Regions from separate parts of the Pseudomonas sp. IT-347P genome, predicted to be linked through region 1. Evidence: predicted binding sites of a transcription regulator. Region 1 holds the regulator's gene; the other holds the start of a gene.

Region 1 (7,693 bases):
GTTCCGGGGTGGCAGCGGTGATCGGCGCACGCTCGCGGACTTCGCTGAACATGCTGTTCACCGCATCCAGTGCTTCGAGAACAACGTCCATCAGTTCTGCATCAACGCGACGCTCACCCTTACGGAGGATGTCGAACACGTTTTCGGCGATGTGACAGCACTCCACCAGCTCATTGAGCTGAAGGAAGCCGGCGCCCCCTTTTACAGTGTGGAAACCGCGAAAAATTGCGTTGAGCAGATCTGCGTCATCCGGGCGGCTTTCCAGCTCGACCAGTTGTTCGGACAGTTGCTCAAGAATCTCGCCGGCCTCAACCAGGAAATCCTGAAGGATCTCTTCATCGGCGCCGAAGCTCATTAATGGGGTGCTCCTACAGGTCTAAAAACCCAAAAAACCTGAAATTCCAAAAAACTCTAGAATCCAAGGCTGGATAACAAATCGTCCACATCGTCCTGACCGGACACAACGTCTTCTCGTTTATCGGCATGAATCTGCGGACCTTCACCCTGCGAGAGATGTTTTTGTGGATCTTTTTCTGCAAGCATCGCGGCGCGGTCATGTTCGATGCCCGCAAAGCGGTCGACCTGACTGGCCATGAGCACGAGTTTGAGTAGATTGCTTTCGACTTCGGTGACCAGTTGGGTCACGCGCTTGATCACCTGACCGGTGAGGTCCTGGTAATCCTGGGCCAGCAGGATGTCGTTGAGATTGCTCGACACCGCACGGTTTTCCGTGCTGCTGCGTGACAGAAAACCGTCGACCCGGCGCGCCAGTTCGCGGAACTCTTCAGCCCCGACCTCGCGACGCATGAAGCGACCCCAATCGGCGCTCAAGGTCTGGGCTTCATCAGCCAGACTGTTGACCACCGGCGTGGCGCTTTCCACCAGATCCATGGTGCGGTTGGCCGCGGCCTCTGTCAGCTTGACCACGTAGCCCAGGCGTTCGGTGGCGTCGGTGATTTGCGACACTTCCTCGGCCTGCGGCATGTGCGGATCGATCTGGAAGTTGACGATCGCACTGTGCAGTTCACGTGTGAGCTTGCCCACTTCCTGGTACAGGCCACGGTCACGGGTCTGATTGAGCTCATGGATCAGTTGCACCGCGTCGCCGAACCTGCCTTTTTCAAGGCTTTCGACCAGTTCGACCGCGTGTTTTTTCAGGGTCGATTCAAAATCGCCCTGTGAAGATTCGTTATGCTCCATAGCTCCCCCGCGCGTTCATCAGCCGATGCGTTCGAAAATCTTCTCGATTTTTTCTTTCAACGCCTGAGCCGTGAAAGGTTTGACTACGTAGCCGTTTACACCGGCCTGAGCGGCTTCGATGATCTGCTCGCGCTTGGCTTCTGCAGTCACCATCAGCACTGGCAGGTGCTTGAGCTTTTCATCGGCACGCACGTGACGCAGCAGGTCGATACCGGTCATGCCCGGCATGTTCCAGTCCGTCACCAGAAAGTCGATGCTGCCGCTGTTGAGCACTGGAATGGCGGTGGTGCCATCGTCAGCCTCGACGGTGTTGGTGAACCCAAGATCACGCAGCAGGTTCTTGATGATCCGCCGCATCGTTGAGAAGTCATCAACGATGAGGATTTTCATGTCTTTGTTCAATTCGACCTCCAAGCAGTCTTAAACGCGCCCAGCACCTGGACGCGCCACTTCAATCAATCGGCGCAGCACTCAAAGACTGTCTGGAGCACAACAGAGCAAGACCGGTGCCGTTTATCACCGCACCAGCCTCGTTCGCAGTGTCCCCACACTGCCTTCAGCGCGCTCGCCACTCCCCCAAACGCCCCCGCAAACGGGCTGCGCACTGGCTGTGTAACTGGCTGACCCGCGATTCACTGACGCCAAGGACTTCACCGATCTCCTTGAGGTTCAGCTCTTCGTCGTAGTACAGCGCCAACACCAGTCGTTCACGCTCCGGCAAATTGGCAATCGCGTCCGCCAGCGCCGCCTGGAAGCGTTCATCTTCCAGATCGCGTGACGGCTCAAGATGAGCACTGGCGCCATCCTCGTGCAGCCCTTCGTGTTCGCCGTCCTGCAACAGGTCGTCGAAACTGAACAGGCGGCTGCCCAAGGTGTCATTCAAAATCCCGTAGTAATCGTCGAGACTCAATTGGAGTTCGGCTGCAACCTCGTGATCTTTAGCGTCACGGCCGGTTTTAGCTTCAATTGAGCGAATTGCGTCGCTGACCATACGGGTATTGCGGTGAACCGAGCGTGGTGCCCAGTCCCCTTTGCGCACTTCGTCGAGCATCGCGCCGCGGATTCGTATGCCCGCGTACGTTTCGAAACTGGCGCCTTTGCTGGCGTCATATTTGGTCGAGACTTCGAGCAGGCCGATCATCCCGGCCTGGATCAGGTCTTCGACCTGCACACTTGCCGGCAAACGCGCCAGCAAGTGGTAGGCAATGCGTTTGACCAGTGGCGCGTAACGCTCGATCAGTTCGTACTGCGCGTCACGTGCCGACTTCTTGTAGTAGTTCATACCGCTTGCGGTCATAGCACGGGCCCTGCCGTTTGCTGCACGAGGCGCTCGACGAAAAATTCAAGGTGGCCACGCGGGTTGGCGGGCAGCGGCCAGGTGTCGACCTTCTGCGCGATCGCCTTGAACGCCAGCGCGCATTTGGAACGCGGAAAGGCTTCGTACACCGCACGCTGCTTCTGCACCGCTTTACGCACGCTTTCGTCGTAAGGCACGGCGCCGACGTATTGTAGGGCCACGTCAAGGAAGCGATCCGTGACCTTGGTCAACTTGGCGAACAGGTTGCGCCCTTCCTGCGGGCTCTGCGCCATGTTGGCGAGAACGCGGAAGCGGTTCATGCCGTAATCGCGGTTGAGCAGTTTGATCAGCGCGTAGGCGTCGGTAATGGAAGTCGGCTCGTCGCAGACCACCAGCAACACTTCTTGCGCGGCGCGGACGAAACTGACTACCGAGTCACCAATACCCGCAGCGGTGTCGATCACCAGCACGTCGAGATTGTCGCCGATGTCGCTGAATGCCTGAATCAGACCGGCATGTTGCGCCGGACTCAGGTGCACCATGCTCTGCGTGCCGGACGCCGCCGGCACGATGCGAATGCCACCGGGGCCTTGCAACAGCACGTCGCGCAATTCGCAACGGCCTTCGATGACGTCGGCCAGCGTGCGTTTAGGGGTCAGACCCAACAATACGTCAACGTTCGCCAGACCGAGGTCGGCGTCCAGCAGCATGACCCGACGGCCAAGCTCTGCCAGCGCCAGCGACAAGTTCACTGACACGTTAGTCTTGCCGACGCCACCTTTGCCGCCGGTCACCGCGATCACCTGTACGGGATGCATGCTGCCCATGTTATTTCTTTACCTTGTCTTGCATAGACGGAGGCCACATTACTGGCTGCGCGTTCACAAACGGAACAATGCATGGCAGACCATCGATGTAGGTACAAAAACTGTTCATGAATACCTCAGCCAACCTGCTTGGTCGGGCTGTGATAGATATCAGCGAACATGTCAGCCATGGCTTCTTCGCTGGGTTCTTCCTGCATTTGCACGCTGACGGCGCGGCTGACCAGTTGATGACGGCGCGGCAGATGCAAATCATCCGGAATCCGTGGGCCATCGGTCAGGTACGCGACCGGCAATTCATGACTGATCGCCAGGCTTAACACTTCGCCAAGGCTGGCCGTTTCATCCAGTTTAGTCAGGATGCAGCCGGCAAGCCCGCAACGCTTGTAACTGTGATAAGCGGCGGTTAGAACCTGTTTCTGGCTGGTGGTTGCCAAGACCAGATAATTTTTTGAGCGAATGCCACGTCCGGCCAGACTTTCGAGCTGCATGCGCAGGGCCGGATCGCTGGCCTGCAGGCCGGCGGTATCGATCAGCACCACGCGTTTGCGCAGCAACGGATCCAGCGCTTGCACCAGCGATTGGCCCGGGTCGACGTGAGTCACCGGCACATTGAGAATGCGACCCAGCGTCTTCAGTTGTTCCTGCGCACCGATGCGGAAGCTGTCCATGCTCACCAGCGCGACATTCTGCGCGCCGTATTTCAGCACATAACGCGCGGCAAGCTTGGCGAGTGTAGTGGTCTTGCCCATGCCGGCCGGGCCGACCATGGCAATCACACCGCCCTCTTCCAGCGGCTCGACTTCCGGTACGGCAATCATCCGTGCCAGGTGCGCGAGGAGCATGCGCCAGGCCTGACGCGGCTCTTCGATATCAGTGATCAGCGCCAGCAGATCGCGCGACAACGGCCCGGACAGACCGATGCGTTGCAGACGGCGATACAGGTTGGCTTGGGCCGGACGGCTGCCTTGCAGCTGATTCCAGGCGAGGGTGCCGAGCTGAACTTCCATCAGCTCGCGCAGGCTGTTCAATTCAAAGCGCATCGAATCCAGCGCACGCGGATCGACACCGCCGGAGGACTGCGCAGGCGCCGGAGCCGGACGTGGCGGTGCGGCATAGGTCGGCTCGCTCAGCGGCTCGGCAGCGGTCAGTGGCAGGCCTGCCGTCAACGGCAGCCCGGCAAAGATCTGGCGATTGCTATTGCCGTCGGCTTCGCCACGCAGGCTCAACTCGGCCTGGGCAGTGACGATGCGCGACTGGGTCTTGCGCAGCTCGTCTTCGAGTTCCATGTTCGGAACCCGTGGCGCCAGCGCCGACAATTTGTAATCCAGTGCCGCCGTCAGCTCGACACCGCCGGCAATGCGGCGGTTGCCAATGATGGCGGCATCAGCGCCCAGCTCATCACGAACCAGCTTCATGGCCTGACGCATATCGGCGGCAAAGAAACGCTTAACTTGCATAAACCACTACCTCAGCCGTTGGGCCCTACTGTCGCAACGATGGTCACTTGCTTGTTGTCCGGTATTTCCTGGTAGGCCAGCACATGCAGCCCAGGGACTGCGAGGCGGCCAAAGCGCGAGAGCATCGCGCGGATCGGGCCGGCTACCAAAAGAATCACCGGCTGACCTTGCATTTCCTGACGCTGCGCCGCTTCGATGAGCGAACGCTGCAGCTTCTCGGCCATGCTTGGCTCCAGCAGAACGCCCTCTTCCGAGCCTTGTCCTGCCTTCTGCAGACTATTGAGCAATATTTGTTCCAACCTTGGTTCCAAGGTGATCACAGGCAGCTCCGACTCAGTGCCTACAATGCTTTGGACGATGGCGCGGGATACGCCGACCCGCACAGCGGCCACCAGCGCGGCGGTATCTTGACTCTTCGCGGCGTTGTTGGCGATGGCTTCGGCAATGCTGCGGATATCGCGCACCGGCACGTGTTCGGCAAGCAGCGCCTGCAGCACTTTGAGCAACTGTGACAACGTGACCACGCCCGGCACCAGCTCTTCCGCCAGTTTCGGCGAGCTTTTGGCCAGCAATTGCATGAGTTGCTGCACTTCTTCGTGGCCGATCAGCTCACTGGAGTGCTTGTACAGAATCTGGTTCAAGTGGGTCGCAACCACGGTGCTGGCGTCGACCACGGTGTAACCGAGCGATTGCGCCTGGGCACGCTGGCTGATTTCGATCCACACCGCCTCCAGGCCGAAAGCCGGATCTTTGGCGTTGATACCGTTGAGCGTGCCGTAGACCTGGCCCGGGTTGATCGCCAGTTCGCGATCCGGGTAGATCTCGGCTTCGGCGAGGATCACCCCCATCAGCGTCAGGCGATAAGCGCTTGGCGCCAGATCGAGGTTGTCACGAATATGCACAGTGGGCATGAGGAAGCCCAGATCCTGCGAGAGCTTCTTGCGCACGCCCTTGATCCGCGCCAGCAATTGCCCGCCCTGGTTGCGATCCACCAGCGGAATCAGGCGATAGCCGACTTCCAGGCCGATCATGTCGATTGGCGTGACGTCGTCCCAGCCCAGCTCTTTGGTTTCCATGGCGCGGGCCGGCGACGGCAGCAGCTCCTGCTGACGCTTGACCTCTTGCAGCGCTTCGACCTTGGCCACGTTCTGCTTTTTCCAGAACAGGTACGCGCCGCCAGCGGCCAGCGCCGCCATGCTCAGGAACGAGAAGTGCGGCATGCCCGGCACCAGGCCCATGACCGCCATCAGACCGGCGGCCACCGCCAGCGCTTTCGGCGAGGCGAACATCTGGCGATTGATCTGTTTGCCCATGTCTTCCGAACCGGAAGCACGGGTCACCATGATCGCCGCCGCTGTCGATAACAACAGTGATGGCAATTGCGCCACTAAACCGTCACCGATGGTCAGCAAGGCGTAAACCTTGCCCGCATCGCCGAAGCTCATGCCGTGCTGGAAGATACCGACGGCCATCCCGCCGATAAGGTTGATGAACAGAATCAGCAGGCCGGCGATCGCGTCACCACGGACGAACTTGCTGGCACCGTCCATCGAACCGTAGAACTCAGCCTCTTGAGCGACTTCCTGACGGCGCGCCTTGGCCTGGTTCTGGTCGATCAGGCCGGCGTTGAGGTCGGCGTCGATCGCCATTTGTTTGCCGGGCATCGCATCGAGGGTGAAGCGCGCGCTCACCTCGGAAATCCGCCCGGCACCCTTGGTCACCACGACGAAGTTGATGATCATCAGGATCGCGAAGACCACGATACCGACCACGTAGTTACCGCCGATCACCACTTCACCGAAGGCCTGAATCACCTTACCGGCGGCGGCGTGGCCGTCCTGACCGTGGAGCATGACCACCCGCGTCGAAGCCACGTTCAAGGCCAGGCGCAGCAGCGTCGCGACCAGCAGAATCGTCGGGAATACGGCAAAATCCAGCGGCCGCAGCGCATACACGCAGACCAGCAGGACGACGATCGACAGCGCGATGTTGAAGGTGAAGAACACGTCGAGCAGGAACGGCGGTACCGGCAGCATCATCATGGCCAGCATGACCAGCAGCAACAACGGCACGCCCAGATTGCCTCGACTGAGGTCGGCAACGTTGGTGCGTGCTGTATTGAATAACTGAGTGCGATCCACCGGTTTTCCCCGTTCCTTTAAAGCAAACTTTTGACGCCCGGAGCGGGCGCAGGGCGGCTACTGCAAGAAGCTTTCCAACTTTTGCCGGGGATTGAAAAACAAGGCCAGTGCAGGAGTGAGCCTGCTCGCGGTAGCGGTTTGTCTGGTGCGAACTCATCGACTGAAAAATCTTCATCGCGTGCAGGCTCACTCCTACAAGGGAGTGCATTCCAAAATGTCGGATTGAGTGCTTTCCAGATTGTGGGAGCGAGCCTGTTCGCGAAGAGGCCCTTATGTCCGGTACAGATTTTTCGATTTAAACGAAGCTGTTTAAGACACCTGCAGACACGGTCTCAAGGTTACAAATCCTTGCACCGTTGCCTAAATCCAAGCCAGATCCCCGGGCTTGTGCGCTCTACCACCGCACTCGGCGCGCAACTGATGAGGGGACTGTCTGGACTGACCTCTGAGCTGTCGGTCGGACCATTGTCTGACCGACAGCTTCGACAAGAGTCAAATCGTCGCCGTGGCAACCGCCGAGACTATTTCACTATGTCTGTTGCAGACATAAGCGCGGGTGCCGTCCGGGGTGATGGCAATCCCGTGCGGACTTGTCCCGACCGGGATGCTCGTCAGAATCAGGTTCGTCTCTGTATCCATCACCGAGACCGTGTTTTGCCTTACACCGCAGAAAAAAGCGCGGGTACCGTCCGGACTGATGGCAACTCCGCTCGGACTTACCTCGACCTGAATGCTATTCAGGACCCGGTTCTGCGCTGTATCAATCACCGA
Region 2 (7,693 bases), on a different contig from region 1:
CGACTACATGCAACCCGTGGCGTGGACTGAACTGCCGAACATGCCGTTCGCCAGCAACGGCAAGGTCGACCGCAAAGCACTGCTGCAACTGCCGGTGAGCGTGCAGGACAGCGGGCCCAAATGCCTGCCGGCGAATGCCGACGAAACGCTGTTGCTGGAGATCTGGGCGGAGCTGCTGGAGCTGCCAACCAGCGACATTTCCACCGACGAAAGCTTCTTCAATCTCGGCGGTCACTCGATCCTGCTGTCACGGATGTTGCTGCGGCTGCGTGAGGAGTTCGGCCGCAGCATCTCGATCAATCGCTTCATCGAACTGCCGACCATCATCAAACTCGCAACGCTGGTGCGTGGCACCGATGACAGCGCGGTGCTCAGTGCCCAGGCCATGGCCGACTCGGAGCGCGCGCTGGATATCGAACCGCTGCCGATCAGCCGCATGGGCGATGTGCACAAGGTCATCGTCACCGGCGCCAACAGCTTTGTCGGCGTGCACATCGTCGAGGCGCTGCTCGGTTGGGGCGCCAGCGAAGTGGCGTGTCTGGTGCGCGAGGGTGGCGGGCAAACGGCGGCGCAGCGCTTTACCGAGTCACTGCGGGAAAACCGCCTGGAGCATCTGGATCTGAGTCGTGTGCGGGTTTACGCGGCAGACATTACCCGCCCGCAACTGGGCCTGAACGACGAGGCCTATCAACGCCTCGATCGCGAGTTTGGTGCGCTGGTGCACAACGCCGCCAACGTCAATCACGTCCTCGATTACGAGTCGCTGGCGGCGGACAACGTCGAGCCGATTTTTGCCCTGCTGCGTTTGTGCGAAGGGCAGAGCAAAAAGGTCTTCAATTTTGTCTCGACGCTGTCGGCTTCAAGTACGGTCGACGACGCGGGACGAGTGCTGGAATTGCCTGCCGCGCCAACGCCGCCGATCTACATCCGCAACGGCTACAACCTGTCGAAATGGGTCGGCGAGCGCATCCTCGAACGAGCGCGCGAGCGTGGTGTGCGGGTCAATCTGTATCGCCCCGGCAACATCAGTTTCAACAGCTTGAGCGGCGTTTGTCAGCCGCACAAAAACCGTTTGATGCTGATGCTCAAGGGCTCGATCCAGCTCGGTCAGGTGCCGGCTTTCGCGCTGAATTTCGACCTGATGCCGGTGGACTTTCTCGCCCGCTTCATCGCCTTCCACGCCAGCCGTTATTCGCCGGAGCGTGCGGTGTTCAACCTGCACAACCCCGAGCCTTTGAGCTGGGACGCCTACGTCGCTTCATTCCGCGAAACCGGCAGCGAGTTCGCGCTGGTCAGCGTCGCCGACTGGCAGCAACAACTGGGCCGGGTCGACGCCGACAACGCGCTGTTCGGCGTGCTCGGTTTCTACCTCAACGGCTTTGAAGAAGACATCGGCGACATCTCCCTGATCGGCCACGCCAACGCTGAAGCCGGCGTGCAGCAGATGGGCGCGCACTACCCGCAGAAATCCCCGGCGCTGCTGCGTCGTGGCTGCGACTACCTGAAAGAAATCAACTTCATCTGATCCAACAAAAGGAGCAACACCATGAGCACTCTGCAACCCGATACCCTGATCAAAAACCCCCATGGCTGCCACGTTGTGTCTTCGGTAGAAGTGCCGGCAGACGCGACGCAGGTCTGGGCGGTGGTAGGCGATTTCGGCGGTTTCGACCGTTTCATTCCGGCGCTGTCGCACATCGAAATGACCGGCGACGGCGTGTCTTCGCTGCGCAAGAAATTTTTCAAGGACGGCAACGTGGTGGTCGAGCAACTCAACTCCCGCGATGAGCAGGCAAGGAGCATGACCTGGACGACGATTTACAACACGTTGGGGGTGGCGAATCTGTGGGCGGCGATGAATGTCGAATCGCTGGGCGCGGGTAAGTCTCGGGCGACGTGGACGATCATTGCCGAGCCGGCCTCGGGCGGTGAGGAAGCGTTGCCGGGGTTCAAGGAGTTTGTGCAGGGGTTTGCGGATGATGCGATGGGGAATGTGCTGAAGCTGTTTGTTTAAGGCTTCGGCTTTGCGGTGAATGCACCACCGCTTTCGCGAGCAAGCTCGCTCCCACATTTTGATTGCATTCCTTCTGTAGGAACGCGGTCAATTTGTGGGAGCGAGCTTGCTCGCGAAGAACGATAACGCGGTCTTCAATCTGAAAATTAGATCTTGAAGCTGTCGACCAATTGCTTCAGGCGATTGGCCTGCTGCGACAGCGCATCACAATCCTTCAGCGTTTCATTGAGGTTGGCCACGCTCTGCTGGTTCAGCAGGTTGATCTGGTTAACGTCGACGTTGAGGGTTTCCACCACGGCGGTCTGCTCTTCGGTCGCCGCTGCCACCGACTGGTTCATGCCGTCGATTTCACCAATACGCTGAGTCACGCTGACCAGACGCAGACCGGCCTGGTTGGCCACTTCCACGCTCTGTTCACTGGACGCCTGACTGGCGTTCATCGTGGTCACCGCTTCGCGCGAACCGATCTGCAGCGAGGTGATCATTTTGTGGATCTCTTCGGCCGATTCCTGGGTGCGATGGGCAAGGTTACGCACCTCGTCCGCCACCACGGCAAAACCACGCCCGGCTTCACCGGCACGCGCAGCTTCGATCGCGGCGTTGAGTGCCAGCAGGTTGGTCTGCTGCGAGATGCCCTTGATCACATCGAGGATGTGGCCGATGTTGTCGGTGCTGGCGTTCAGGGTTTCGATCTGCGTGCACGACAGGCTGATCTTCTGCGACAACTCGGTCATCGCCTGAATCGTCTGCTCGACCACCTGACGACCGTCATCGGCCTGTTCACTCGCGCCGCTGGCGTGCTGCGAAGCATCGGCGGCGTTGCGGGCGATTTCCTGAGTGGCCGCGCCCAATTCGTTGATCGCCGCAGCCACGCTGTTAGTGCGCGCACTTTGCTCATCGGAACCGATGATCGAAGCATTGGACGACGCCATCACGCGTTGCGACAGATCATGCACATGTCGGGTGGCGGAAGACACTTCGGAAATCGACGCGTGAATCCGTTCAACGAACTGGTTGAATGCGCTGCCCAACTCACCGAACTCGTCTTTGCTCTCGACCACCAGGCGACGGGTCAGGTCGCCCTCGCCCTGAGCGATGTCCTGCATCGCGCGGCCCATGGTGGTCAGCGGACGCATCAGGACGTTGATCAACAGGCTCAGCAGCAAGGCAATAGCGGCCACGGCCACGAACATAGCAATCAGTGCCGAGGTGCGGAATTGGCTGAGTGCTGCGTAGGCCTTGTCGCGATCGATCGACAGACCGATGTACCACTGCGCATTCGGCAGATCGCTGACCGGGGTAAACGACAGAATACGTTCCTGGCCATTGAGCACCACGTTCTGGTTGCCCTTCTCGATGCGTACGCTGGTGTTCGGATAGATGTCTTTCAGGTTTTTCATCACCTGATCCTTGTCCGGGCTGACGATCACCTGACCGTCGGCGCTGACCAGGAACGCATGGCCAAGGCCACCGAAGTCCACCGAGTTGATAATCTTCACCAACGTTTCCAGGCTCAGGTCACCACCGACCACACCAAGCAGTTCGCCGTTCTTTTTCACCGGCATGGCGATGGTCACCACCAGCCCGCCAACCGCGGCCATGTAGGGCGGTGTCAGCATGGTTTTGTCCGCCGCAACGGCTTGCTTGTACCAAGGGCGCTGACGCGGGTCGTAGCCGTCCGGCATCTTCGCGTCAGGGCGCTGAGTGAACACACCGTTGGCCTGGCCGACGTAGGTGAACTGGAAGTTCGAGGTGAAGGCCGGCTGATCGACCAGGCCCGGGAAGTCGGCGTCCTTGCCCTGATGCGCGACATTCTGCGCGAGGTTTTCCAGCACCAGAATGCGCCCGCTCATCCAGTTCTGCACGCTGCTGGCGGTCAGATCACCGGCCTGCTGCACAGAGGACTGAAGGTTCTGGCGAATGGTGTTTCGCTGCAGATAGTCGTTGTAGAGGGTGAACAGCGCGAACGCCAGGACCACGACGCCCGAGGCGGCCAACAGGATTTTATGGCTGAACTTGAGATTCATTTCATGGGACTTCTTATGCCAAAAGTGGGGATGCGTTCCGGATGCAACATTCCATGTACAGCGCAGGCAGCGTTCTGACGGCTGCTCTGATTTGGTGCACGCATGTCTCACCAGTCTGTCGGCACGTGTCGGAGAAATCTTAGGGGCGCACAGGAAATGGATGACATTTCTGCGGGATTCCCGCCGAACGGCGTGCCAGAGCGTTCGCCACGATATTTTTCAGGAGCAATGTTCGAGCGGCGGTTGCAAATTCTGTAACCCTTGATGACAATGCGACTAATTATCATTTGTGACGTCCGCGTTCATGTCATCACCTGAGTTGGCAATACAGGCGCTTTACAGTAGTCATCACGGCTGGCTCAACGCTTGGCTGCGTGCGCGGCTGGGCAACGCGGCGGATGCGGCGGATCTGGCTCAGGACACTTTCGTCCGCTTGTTGCAACGCACCGAACGCCTCGAACTCAAGGCGCCCCGCGCCTTTCTGCGAACCATCGCCCGGGGGTTGGTGATCGACCAATGGCGTCGCGAAGAAATCGAACGCGCCTATCTCGAAACGATCGCGCATTTGCCCGAAGCTGAAACCCCGAGCGCCGAAGCCCGGGCGCTCGTGATCGAACTGCTGGAGAGCATTGCGCGGATGCTTGAAGGACTGAAGCCGAAAGTACGTCAGGCGTTTCTGCTGGCGCAGTGCGAAGGTTTGACCCACAAGCAGATCGCCGCGCAGATGGGCCTGTCGTTGCGCTCGGTCGAACGTTACGTCGCCGATGCGCTGTATCACTGCTACCTGCTGCGGTACGAAAGCTGATGCCTGTGGATAACGTCTCACTCGGCCGTCGCGTCGAACCCCGGCAGCACGTGGTCAAACAAGCCATCCATTGGCTGCTGCGCTTGCGCAACAACCATGGCAACCCACGTTTGACCCGCCAGTGCGAGCAGTGGCGTGCCGAACACCATGAGCATGAGCTGGCCTGGCAACGGGTGCAGTCGCTGCAAGCTGAATTGAGCAATAACCTGCGATCGGTGCCCGGTGCACACGTGGCGTTCAACACCCTGGAAAACAGTGCGCAGGGGTTGGGTCGGCGACAAGCATTGAAGCTGTTGTCGGGCGCATTGCTGTTGGGCTCGGCCGCCTGGCTGGCCAAAGACACGGCTGCGTGGCAGCAATGGAGTGCCGATTACGCTACGGCAACTGGCGAGCGCCGCGGCTTTCAGTTGCCGGATGGCACGCGGATCGAACTCAATACCGCCAGTGCCGTGGATCTCGACTACACCGCGCAGCAGCGGCTGATCAAACTGACTCGCGGCGAGATCATCGTCACCTGTGGCGGCGCTGATCAGGGGGCACTCTCCGATCGTCCTTTGCGGGTACAAAACCGTCACGGGACTTATGAACCTGCAGAAGCGCGCTTCATCCTGCGTCAGGAACAAGACTGCACTCGGCTCAGCGTCACCCATGGCCAGGTTGCCATCCGCTCCGGCGGCACGTCGGTGGAAGTACTGGCCGGGCAGAGTTATCTGATCGATGACCATCAAGTTCGCCCGGCACCGCCGCTGGCCATGGATGCCGGTGCCTGGGCGGATGGTTTGATCGTCACGCGCAACATGCGTCTGGGCGATTTTCTCAGCGAAGTCAGCCGCTATCGGCAGGGCTTTCTGAACTGCGCGCCGCAGGTGGCTGACCTGCGCTTGTCCGGCGTATTCCGTCTGGAAGACACCGACAAGCTGCTGGCGATTCTGCCGCAGACCTTGCCGGTGCAATTGCGCTACCGCACGCGTTGGTGGGTGACGCTGGAACGCCTCGCCTGAATTTATTTTGGCGGGTTTTCACAGCCAGTCCGGCTTAGTCAGTAAGCACTTCAACTCAAGCGTTTGCGACTTCCTACGGAAACCTACAATGACTGTCCGCGCCACCTGTAAGAACTCTCCGAATTTCACTGCCGAATCGGGACTGCTGCGCCAAGCTGTTCGGGCGGCGCTGTTTTCAACTGCACTGGGCGTAGGTGTGATGCCCGGTTTGAGCATGGCGGATAACTCCGCCGTCAATGCAGTCAGCCATCGTTACAGCGTTGCCGCCGGCCCTCTGGGTGAGGCGCTGAATCAGTTTGCCCGTCAGGCGGGCATCACATTGTCGATGACCCCACAGCAGACTCAGGGGCGGCAATCGCCGGGCGTACAAGGTGAGTACTCGACTGATCAAGCGCTGAGCCATTTACTCGGCGGCTCCGGTCTCGAAGCCGTCAGCCAGGATGGCAGCAGTTATATCCTGCGTCCGCTCGCGGAAACCGAAGCACTCGCCCTGCCGACCACCGACATCAAAGGCTTCGCCCTCGGCAACGCCTTGGGCAGCATGGAGGGCTACAACGCCACCCACAGCCAGATCGCTACCAAAACCAGTACGGCACTGCTGGAAACCTCGCAAAGCGTGTCGGTGGTCACTCGCGAGCAAATGGACGACCAAGGCTCGCAAACCGTTTCCCAGGCCATGCGCTATGCACCCGGCGTGTTGACCAACCCCTACGGCGCGACTCATCGTTATGACTATGTGGCGATGCGCGGTTTCAACGACGGCTCGGTCGACAACATCTACCTCGACGGCCTCAAGTCGATGGGCGACAGTGGCACTTACAGCACCCTGCAGGTCGATCCGTATTTCCTCGAGCGCGTGGACATTCTCAAGGGACCGTCGTCGGTGCTGTATGGCCGCAGTTCGCCCGGCGGTCTGGTCGCGCTGACCAGCAAGAAACCGCTCTACGAGGCCTACCATCAGGTACAAGCCACGGTCGGCAATCAGGGCCAGCGTGGGCTCGGTTTTGACTTCAGCGGCCCGGTCGATGACGACAAGCATATAGCCTATCGTCTGACCGGGTTAACGGATCAGTCCGACACGCAATTCGACCACAACAAGGAAAAGCGCTTCGCCCTCGCACCGACCCTCAGCATCGACTTCAGTGAAGACACGTCGCTGACCCTGCAGGCTTATCTGCAACATGATCCGGACGGCGGCTACCATGGCGGCGTACCGGCCGATGGCACGATTCATCAGCGCAATGGCAACCGTATCTCACCGCACTTCTTCGAAGGTGAGCCGGGCGTCGATGGTTACTCGCGCGATCAGCAATCGTTCGGTTATCAATTCGAACATCGTTTCAACGATGTCTTCACCGCGCGCCAGAACTTCCGTTACCTCGACTCCAAAGTGAACATGGATCAGGTTTACGCCTATGGCTGGACCTCGCCGACCAGCAACGAATTGAACCGCTACTACACCGGCGGTGATGAACGCCTGCATGCGTTCATCGTCGACAACATGCTTCAAGCCGAATTTTTCACCGGCGCGACCAAACACACGGTGCTAATGGGCGCGGACTATCAGCGGCGCAAAACCGTGGTTGACTGGACCAGCGGCGGTCTCGCGCCGATCAATGCGTTCAATCCGGTGTATGGCAACTCAGCGATCGATATGTATGGCGAGACCAGTTACCTGCGGCGTCTGGAGCAGACCGGGGTTTACCTGCAAGACCTGATCGAGATGGACCAATGGCGTTTCTCGCTGGGCCTTCGCCAGGATTGGGTCGAGACCTCGGACGAAAACCGTATCGCTGAAGCCGGACGTCCGGTCGGCACTGAAATCAATGATCGGCGCACCAAACTC

The links. Region 1 encodes FliA, which starts transcription of late flagellar genes. Its sites were predicted from a motif close to CTAAAGTTTNNNNNNNNNNNGCCGNTAA; they were not measured.
Region 2: the regulator FliA is predicted to act here: its motif matches at 4,157-4,184, upstream of ACM6IV_RS04085 (methyl-accepting chemotaxis protein).

The regions. Positions count from the first base shown of each region.
Region 1 covers NZ_CATKPQ010000003.1:117,233-124,925, forward strand. Annotated here, with positions in the region: gene ACM6IV_RS02180 (chemotaxis protein CheA) at 1-355, opposite strand, end outside; gene ACM6IV_RS02185 (protein phosphatase CheZ) at 412-1,200, opposite strand; gene ACM6IV_RS02190 (chemotaxis response regulator CheY) at 1,219-1,590, opposite strand; gene fliA (RNA polymerase sigma factor FliA) at 1,757-2,497, opposite strand; gene fleN (flagellar synthesis regulator FleN) at 2,494-3,324, opposite strand; gene flhF (flagellar biosynthesis protein FlhF) at 3,441-4,781, opposite strand; gene flhA (flagellar biosynthesis protein FlhA) at 4,793-6,922, opposite strand; gene ACM6IV_RS02215 (beta-propeller fold lactonase family protein) at 7,415-7,693, opposite strand, start outside.
Region 2 covers NZ_CATKPQ010000010.1:2,299-9,991, reverse strand. Annotated here, with positions in the region: gene ACM6IV_RS04095 (non-ribosomal peptide synthetase) at 1-1,525, shown strand, start outside; gene ACM6IV_RS04090 (SRPBCC family protein) at 1,547-2,014, shown strand; gene ACM6IV_RS04085 (methyl-accepting chemotaxis protein) at 2,161-4,041, opposite strand; gene ACM6IV_RS04080 (sigma-70 family RNA polymerase sigma factor) at 4,346-4,846, shown strand; gene ACM6IV_RS04075 (FecR domain-containing protein) at 4,846-5,847, shown strand; gene ACM6IV_RS04070 (TonB-dependent siderophore receptor) at 5,936-7,693, shown strand, end outside.